Regions from separate parts of the Cellulomonas hominis genome, predicted to be linked through region 2. Evidence: predicted binding sites of a transcription regulator. Region 2 holds the regulator's gene; the other holds the start of a gene.
What was found. Region 2 encodes HspR, which represses chaperone genes until heat shock. Its sites were predicted from a motif close to AAGTTGAGTCNNNNNGACTCAACTT; they were not measured.
Positions count from the first base shown of each region.

Region 1: a site for HspR is predicted at 1,709-1,733, ahead of clpB (ATP-dependent chaperone ClpB). Genes of this name have one in related genera too.

Region 1 covers NZ_JACHDN010000001.1:2,316,089-2,320,294, reverse strand. The annotation lists gene clpB (ATP-dependent chaperone ClpB) at 1-1,659, opposite strand, end outside; gene HNR08_RS10825 (glycosyltransferase family 2 protein) at 2,281-3,897, shown strand; gene HNR08_RS10820 (glycoside hydrolase family 26 protein) at 3,890-4,206, shown strand, end outside.
Region 2 covers NZ_JACHDN010000001.1:1,975,826-1,980,031, forward strand. The annotation lists gene dnaK (molecular chaperone DnaK) at 1-654, shown strand, start outside; gene grpE (nucleotide exchange factor GrpE) at 651-1,283, shown strand; gene HNR08_RS22330 (DnaJ C-terminal domain-containing protein) at 1,363-2,373, shown strand; gene HNR08_RS09300 (heat shock protein transcriptional repressor HspR) at 2,397-2,843, shown strand; gene HNR08_RS09305 (ABC transporter ATP-binding protein) at 2,869-3,684, opposite strand; gene HNR08_RS09310 (ABC transporter permease) at 3,698-4,206, opposite strand, start outside.

The sequences.
Region 1 (4,206 bases), 340 kb from region 2:
GGTCCACATCGCCACGACCTCGGCGATCTCGTCCGGGCCGACCTTGTCGGCGATCATCGGGGTGTCGGCGGCGACCGCGGCGTCCGCCGCGCGCTCGCTGGCCTCGGCCTCCGCGATCTCCTTCTCCACGGCCGGGATCTCGCCGTACTGCAGGCGCGCGGCGCCCGCGAGGTCGCCCTCGCGCAGCAGCCGGTCCGCCGCCGAGCGCAGCTCGTCCAGGCGCGCCTTGAGGTCGCCGACCAGGTTGTGCCCGGCCTTCTCCTTCTCCCAGCGCGCGGTGAGCCCGGCGAGCTCCTCGCGGCGGTCGGCCAGGTCGGCGCGCAGCTTCTCCAGCCGCTCGGCGGAGGCGGGGTCGTCGGCCTCGGACAGCACGACCTCCTCCATCTCCAGCCGGGTGACGGCGCGCTGCAGCTCGTCGATCTCGACCGGGGACGAGTCGAGCTCCATCCGCAGCCGGGACGCGGCCTCGTCGACCAGGTCGATGGCCTTGTCCGGGAGCTGGCGGCCGGTGATGTACCGGTCGGACAGCGCGGCGGCGGCGACCAGGGCGGCGTCGGCGATCGTCACCTTGTGGTGCGCCTCGTACCGCTCCTTGAGCCCGCGCAGGATCGCGACGGTGTCCTCGACCGACGGCTCGCCGACGAAGACCTGCTGGAACCGGCGCTCCAGGGCGGGGTCCTTCTCGATCCGCTCGCGGTACTCGTCCAGCGTCGTGGCGCCGACCAGCCGGAGCTCGCCGCGGGCCAGCATGGGCTTGAGCATGTTGCCGGCGTCCAGTGAGGACTCAGTGCCCGAGCCGCCGGCCCCGACGACGGTGTGCAGCTCGTCGATGAAGGTGACGACCTCGCCCTCGGACGAGGTGATCTCCTGCAGGACGGCCTTGAGCCGCTCCTCGAACTCGCCGCGGTACTTCGCGCCGGCGACCATCGCCGCGAGGTCCAGGGAGACCAGGCGCTTGCCGCGCAGGGACTCCGGCACGTCGCCGGCCACGATGCGCTGCGCGAGGCCCTCCACGACGGCGGTCTTGCCGACGCCGGGCTCGCCGATCAGCACCGGGTTGTTCTTGGTCCGGCGGGACAGCACCTGGATGACGCGGCGGATCTCGGCGTCGCGGCCGATGACCGGGTCGAGCTTGCCGTCCCGGGCGCGCTCGGTGAGGTCGACGCCGTACTGCTCGAGCGCCTTGTACGTGCCCTCGGGGTTCGGGCTGGTCACGCGCGCCGACCCGCGGACGGACGGCAGCGCGGCGGCCAGCGCGTCGCGGGACGCGCCCTGGGCGCGCAGGGCGTCCGCGACGCCGGTCTGACCGGCGGCGAGCCCGAGCAGCAGGTGCTCGGTCGACACGTAGTCGTCCCCGAGCGTCCTGGCCTCGGCGGAGGCGGCCTCGATCGCGGCGGCGGTCGCGCGCGACGCGGTGGGCTGCGCCACGGACGAGCCGCTCGCGGCGGGCAGGTTCACGAGGATCGCGCGCACGGCGCGACCCAGGGCCCCGCGGTCGGCGCCGACCGCGTCGAGCAGGCCGTTCGCCACCCCGCCCTCCTGGGCGAGCAGCGCGTTCAGCAGGTGGGCCGGCTCGAGCTGCGGGTTCCCCGCCGCGGACGCCTGCTGGATGGCGTCGCCGATGGCCTCCTGCGACTTGGTGGTGAGCTTCGCGTCCAACATCCCCTCCGTGCTTCGGTGTCTGGTTCCGTGCGGTGCAACCGCTCCGAAGTTGAGCCTATTCCGCTCAACTCTGCGCGTCGAGCCGAGAGGGCCGCACGGAGGGTCACCCCGGGTCACGCCGGATCGCATGACGCGTGTCATGTCCAGTCATGACTCTGACTCGCGTCACTCGGGGTTGTGACGATGTTCACCGCGCGCCGCCCCCGTGCCCCGGGGGCCCAGCCGGAGCGTCCGTGACCTGACCAGCGGCATCGGAGGTCCGACGCGATTGATCGGGCATGTCCGAACTGCACGGTTCTGATCTGCGCATATCCGGACATACCACCCATGCGGTCAGTGATCCATCTCACATTCGGTGCCCGGATTGCGTGCGGGGAGTTGCGCTCGGCGGACCCGGGCGAACACTCTGGGACCACTCCCACGAGGGGCACCACCGACTCACAGGAACGACCCGCCGACCACGTCGCCACCCGTCCGAACGGGTGACATCCGGTCCGACGACCGCCCGTTCGCCAGTCACAGCGAGCACCACCGCCCGACCCTCCCGGCCCTCGCTGGCCCCCAGTCCTCGCCGCGTCACCGTCGCCGCTGGCCCCACCCCCGGCCCCGAGGTGAGCGATGTTCATCTTCATCCTGCAGATCCGGCACATGCTCGACGAGCAGGCCGAGCTCTACCTGTTCACAGTCTTCTCCGCCCTCGTCTGGGCGCTCTGGCTGCTCAAGGTCGGCCTGTCCCGTCGGTACCGCCCGTGGGTCGCTGAGCACCACGAGACCACCAGCGTGATCGTCCCCGTCGTGGACGAGCCGCTCGACCTGTTCCGCGACGTCCTCACGCGCGTGACCGAGCAGCAGCCGGACGAGGTCATCGTCGTCATCAACGGCGCGCGGAACCCCGGTCTGGAGCAGGTCTGCGACGAGTTCGCGCCGCTCGTGCGCTGGGTGCACACCCCGATCCCGGGCAAGCGCAACGCCGTGAAGATCGGCACCGAGATGTCGAAGCACGACATCACCGTGCTCCTCGACTCCGACACCGTCTGGACGCCCGGCACGCTGTCCGAGCTGGTCAAGCCCTTCGCGGACGCGAACGTCGGCGGCGTCACCACCCGGCAGCGCATCCTCGAGCCGACCCGCTCCTGGATCACCCGCTGGGCGGACTGGCTCGAGAACTCCCGGTCCCTGTACTCGATGCCCGCGCAGTCGGTGCTCGGCCAGGTGGGCTGCCTGCCGGGCCGCACCATCGCCTTCCGGCGGCACATCCTCATGGAGGTCATGCACGACTTCATGACCCAGCGGTTCATGGGCGTGTTCCTCGAGGTCTCCGACGACCGGACGCTGACGAACCTCACGCTCAAGCAGGGCTACCGGACCGTCTACCAGCACACGAGCCTCGTCTACACGGACGCCCCGCTGCAGGTGAAGAAGCTCTTCAAGCAGCAGCTCCGCTGGGCCCGCGGCAGCCAGTACAACACCCTGCGCATGCTGCCCTGGATGCTCGGGCACGCCCCGGTGCTGTCGATCTTCTTCCTCGCGGACATCATCCTGCCGTTCCTGCTGGTCGGGACGATCGCCGGGTGGGTCTACCGGTCGGTGAGCGGCACGGGCGTGAACCTCTACGAGGCGATGCTCGAGACCTACGGCGCCCAGGCCGGCTGGTTCTGGGTCATCGCGCTGATGGTCGTGTCCTCGGTGCTGTCCATGGCGATCCGGCAGATCCGGCACCTGCAGGAGGTCCCGAGCGACTTCTTCCGGCTGCCGGTGTTCATCATCGTCTCGACGTTCTTCCTCATGCCGGTCCGGCTGCTCGGGTTCCTGCGGATGGCGCACGCGTCCGGCTGGGGCACCCGCGCCGGGGCCTACGCCGGCGGCGACCCGGGCGCGGAGGCCGCACCGGCCGCGCAGCACGAGCGGCCGACGCTCGCGGCCGAGCTCGACCTCATGAGCCGGCCCGCGCCGGTCGACGTCGTGGACCGCCCGTTCCCGACGCAGCGCGACCACGGCGGCACCGCCGTGCCCGTCCCGGTCGGGGCGCCCGAGCGCTCCGCCGAGGCCGGCGGCACCGCCCCGGCCGCGGCGCCCGCCCCGCGCGGCGCCGCAGCCCCGGTGGCTGACGCCACGCGCCGGCACGCCCGCACGCCCGCCCCCGCGCCGGCCCGCCGCCGGCTCAACCCCCTCGCGGCCATCCCCTACGGCATCGCCGTGGTCCTGTTCGCCCTGGAGGCACTGCTCTATGTCTGACGCACCGACCCCCACCCCCACCGGCAAGGCCTGGTGGGCGCCCACGATGGGCCGGATGACCGTGCGCGCGCGCATCGCGACCGCGGCCGTCGTGGCCGGGCTGCTGGCCGTCACGCTGGTCGTCTGGAACACCCCGGCCGTGTCCTCGCTCGTCGGGGCCGACGCGGACGAGCCGACCGCCGCGGAGCTCGCGCTCCGGGAGCGGAACGCCGAGCTCGAGGCGCAGCTGCACACGAGCCGGTCGCAGACCGACGCGCTGCGCGACGTCCTGGGCGACGAGCAGGCCGCCCGCAAGAAGGGCGAGGAGGA
Region 2 (4,206 bases):
TTCTCGACGGCCGAGGACAACCAGCCGTCCGTGCTGATCCAGGTGTTCCAGGGCGAGCGCGAGTTCGCGCGGGACAACAAGCCGCTGGGCACCTTCGAGCTGACCGGCATCGCGCCGGCCCCGCGCGGCGTCCCGCAGATCGAGGTCACCTTCGACATCGACGCGAACGGCATCGTGCACGTGTCCGCCAAGGACCGCGGCACGGGCAAGGAGCAGTCGATGACGATCTCCGGCGGCTCCGGCCTGCCGAAGGACGAGATCGACCGCATGGTCAAGGAGGCCGAGGCGCACGCCGCCGAGGACAAGAAGCGTCGCGAGGAGGCGGAGACCCGCAACTCCGCCGAGCAGCTCGTGTACTCCACGGAGAAGCTGCTGACCGACAACGACGACAAGCTGTCCGACGACGTCAAGACCGAGGTCCGCAGAAGCGTCGACGACCTGAAGAAGGCCCTCGAGGGCGACGACCTGGCCGAGGTCACCGCGAAGCAGACCGCCCTGGTCACCGCGTCGCAGAAGATCGGCGAGGCGCTGTACTCGGCGAACCAGCAGGCGCCCGCGGGCGACCAGCCGGCCGCCGACGCCGGGACCGCCGACGCCGCGGACGACGACGTGGTGGACGCCGAGATCGTCGACGACGAGGGTGAGAAGAAGTGACGGACGACCCGACCCGCCAGGGCCGCCCGGACCCGGACGAGGAGGCGCCCCGCGTGACGGACAAGCGCCGCATCGACCCGGAGACCGGCCGGCTGCGCGAGCCGACGCCCGAGGAGGCCGTGCTGGCCGAGGCCGAGCAGGCCGCGACCGCCGCCGAGGAGACCGTGATGCTCGAGGGCCTCGTCGAGGCCCAGAAGCTGGCGGCCGAGCGCCTGGACGAGCTCCAGCGCCGCAACGCCGACTACTTCAACCTCGAGCAGCAGTACTCGGCGTACGTGAAGCGGTCGAAGGCCGAGGCGCTGACGGCCCGGGACCTGGGCGTCGCGTCGGTCGCCGAGGCGCTGATCAGCGTCCTCGACGACATCGAGCTGGCCCGCCAGCACGGCGATCTGGTCGGCCCGTTCGCGTCGATCGCCGAGAAGCTGGAGGCCACGCTGTCCCGGTTCGGCATCGAGCGGTACGGCGCGGCCGGCGAGGCGTTCGACCCGACCGTGCACGAGGCCCTCATGCACGGCCACGCGGCCGACGTGACGGAGCCGACGGTGCAGCAGGTGCTGCAGCCCGGCTACCGGATGGGCGAGCGGATCATCCGCGCCGCCCGGGTGGCGGTCGTCGACCCGGAGGCGTGACGGGCACGATGAGGACCCGGCCGCGCGGCACCGCGCGGCCGGGTCCCGCCCGTGGGACGAGTGAACGAGAGGAGGCGTCGTGAGCGGTCAGGACTGGCTCGAGAAGGACTTCTACGCCGTGCTCGGCGTCCCCAAGGACGCGGACGCGGCGGCGATCAAGAAGGCGTACCGCAAGCTCGCCCGGACGATGCACCCCGACCACAACCCGGGGGACGCGGTCGCCGAGGCGAAGTTCAAGGAGGTCGGCGAGGCGTACGCCGTGCTGTCCGACCCCGAGCAGCGCCAGCAGTACGACCAGCTCCGGGCGATGGCCGGCGGCGCGCGGTTCCGCGCGGGCGCGGGCGGCGCCGGGGGCGCGGGCGGCGCGAACGGCGGGTTCGAGGACCTGTTCGGCGGCGTGTTCGGCGGCGGCGCGGGTGGCACGCGGGTGCGGTTCCCGCAGGGCGCCGGTGCCCCGGGCGGCGGCGCGGGCGGCGGGTTCGAGGACCTGCTGGGCGGGCTGTTCGGCGGTGGCGGCGGCTTCGGCCAGCCCCGCGGCGGCCGGCGTGGCGCGGACCTCGCCGCGGTCACGACGCTGCCGTTCCGGCAGGCCGTCGAGGGCTCGACCGTGGCGCTCGGCGTGGAGGGGCGGACCGTCAAGGCCCGCATCCCGGCCGGCGTGAAGGACGGGCAGAAGATCCGGCTGCGCGGCAAGGGCCGCCCCGGGGAGAACGGCGCGCCGGCGGGCGACCTCGAGGTCACCGTCCGGGTCACGCCGCACCCGGTGTTCACCCTCGACGGCACCAACCTGCGGGTGACGCTGCCGGTCGCGTTCGACGAGGCGGCGCTCGGCGCGGAGGTGCCGGTGCCGACGCTCGACGGCGGTCAGGTCCGGCTGAAGATCCCGGCCGGCACCCCGTCGGGCCGCACGCTGCGGGTCAAGGGCCGGGGCGTCACGACGTCCGCCGGCACCGGCGACCTGCTGGTGACCGTCCAGGTGGTCGTGCCGCAGCGGCTCAGCGGCGCGGCGAAGGAGGCCGTGCAGGCGTTCGGCATCGCGACGTCCGGCGAGGACCCGCGGGCCGACCTGCTCGCACGCGCCAAGGAGTGACCGCCCAGGAGGAGGTGGTGGTGATGGCGTCCCCGGACGCGCAGATCTACGTGATCTCGGTCGCCGCCGAGCTCGCGGGGATGCACCCGCAGACGCTGCGGCAGTACGACCGCCTCGGGCTGGTGCAGCCGGGGCGGACCCGCGGCCGCGGGCGGCGGTACTCGCTGCGGGACATCGCCACGCTGCGCGAGGTGCAGCGGCTCTCCCAGGAGGAGGGCGTCAACCTCGCCGGCATCAAGCGGATCCTGGAGCTGGAGTCCGAGGTGGAGCGGCTGCGCCGGCAGGTCGAGCACCTGCGGGCGTACACCGAGCCCGGGCGCCGCGTGTTCACGGCGCACCCCTCCGGCGACGTGGTCGCGATGGGCCTGGGCCAGCGGCGCCGCCGGACGCCGGCGGACGCCACCTACCAGGCCGGGACGACCGCCGGCGCTCCCGGCGCGATCGTGCTGTGGCGGCCGGGCGCGCGCTGACCCCGCGCCGCGGCCGCCGCCGGCGTCACGCCGCCGGAGCCGCCACCTCCTCGTGCACGAGCGCCGCGATCCGCCGCTTGAGCGCGTTGAACTCCGCGGAGGTCACGTCGCGCTCGCCGGTCAGGCCGATCGGGACGATCTCCTTCACGTGCCCGGGCACGCCGTGCGACGCGCCCCCGGCCATCACGACCACCCGGTCCGCGAGGAAGACCGCCTCCTCGATCGAGTGCGTCACGAACAGCACGGTCGTGCCGGTGTCGCGGTGGATCCGGGACAGCTCCGCCTGCAGGGACGACCGGGTGAGGGCGTCGAGCGCCCCGAACGGCTCGTCCATCAGCAGCAGCGACGGGTCGTTGGCCAGCACCCGGGCGATGGCGACGCGCTGCTGCATGCCGCCGGAGAGCTCCTGCGGGTACTTGTCCGCGAACCGGGTCAGGCCGACCGCCTCGAGGAACCGGTCGGTGCGCTCGGCGACCAGCGGGCCCTGGAGCCGCGCCTGCCGCGGGCCGTACGCGATGTTCTCCCGGACGGACAGCCACGGGAACAGCCCGTAGTCCTGGAACACGACGCCGCGCTCGGGGTCGGGCCCGGTGACCGGGGACCCCGCGACGGTGACCGTGCCGGAGGTCGCGCCCTCGAAGCCGGCGAGGATCCGCAGCAGGGTGCTCTTGCCGCAGCCGGAGGCGCCCACGACGCAGACGAACTCCCCGGCGGGGACGTCGAGGTCGACGTCGGCCATCGCCACGACGCTGCCGCCGGAGCGGGTCGGGTACTGCTTGCCGAGGCCGGCGACGCGCACGTCGGCGGGCTGGCGGGGGCGGACGGAGCCGATGCGGGGCATGGTGCTCCCCCTCTCAGGTCAGGGTCGGGCGCCCGCGGGTCGCGAGCGTGAGGAGGCCGGTGAGCAGGCGGTCGGCGACGAAGCCGCACAGGCCGATGACGACCATGCCGGCGACGATGAGGTCGGTCTTCGACTGGTCCCGGGCCTGGGTGATCATGGCGCCGAGGCCGGTGTTGATCCCGACGGTCTCGCCCACCACGAGGATCACCCAGGACAGGCCGAGCGCGACGCGCAGGCCGCTCGCGATGGACCGCATCGAGGCGGGCAGCACGACCTTGTAGAGCACCTGCGCCGGCCTCGTGCCGAGCATCGCCGCCGCCTCCAGCAGCCGCACGGGCACCTGCCGGACCCCGGAGATCGTGTTGAGCAGCACCGGGAAGAACGCGGCGAGGAACACCAGGAAGATCGCCGACGCGTCCCCGTAGCCGATGATCAGCAGGGTCAGCGGGGCCCACGCGGTGACGGGGATCGGCCGGGCGAGGTTCACGGTCGGCTCGAGCATCCGGAACACCGGGTCGAACC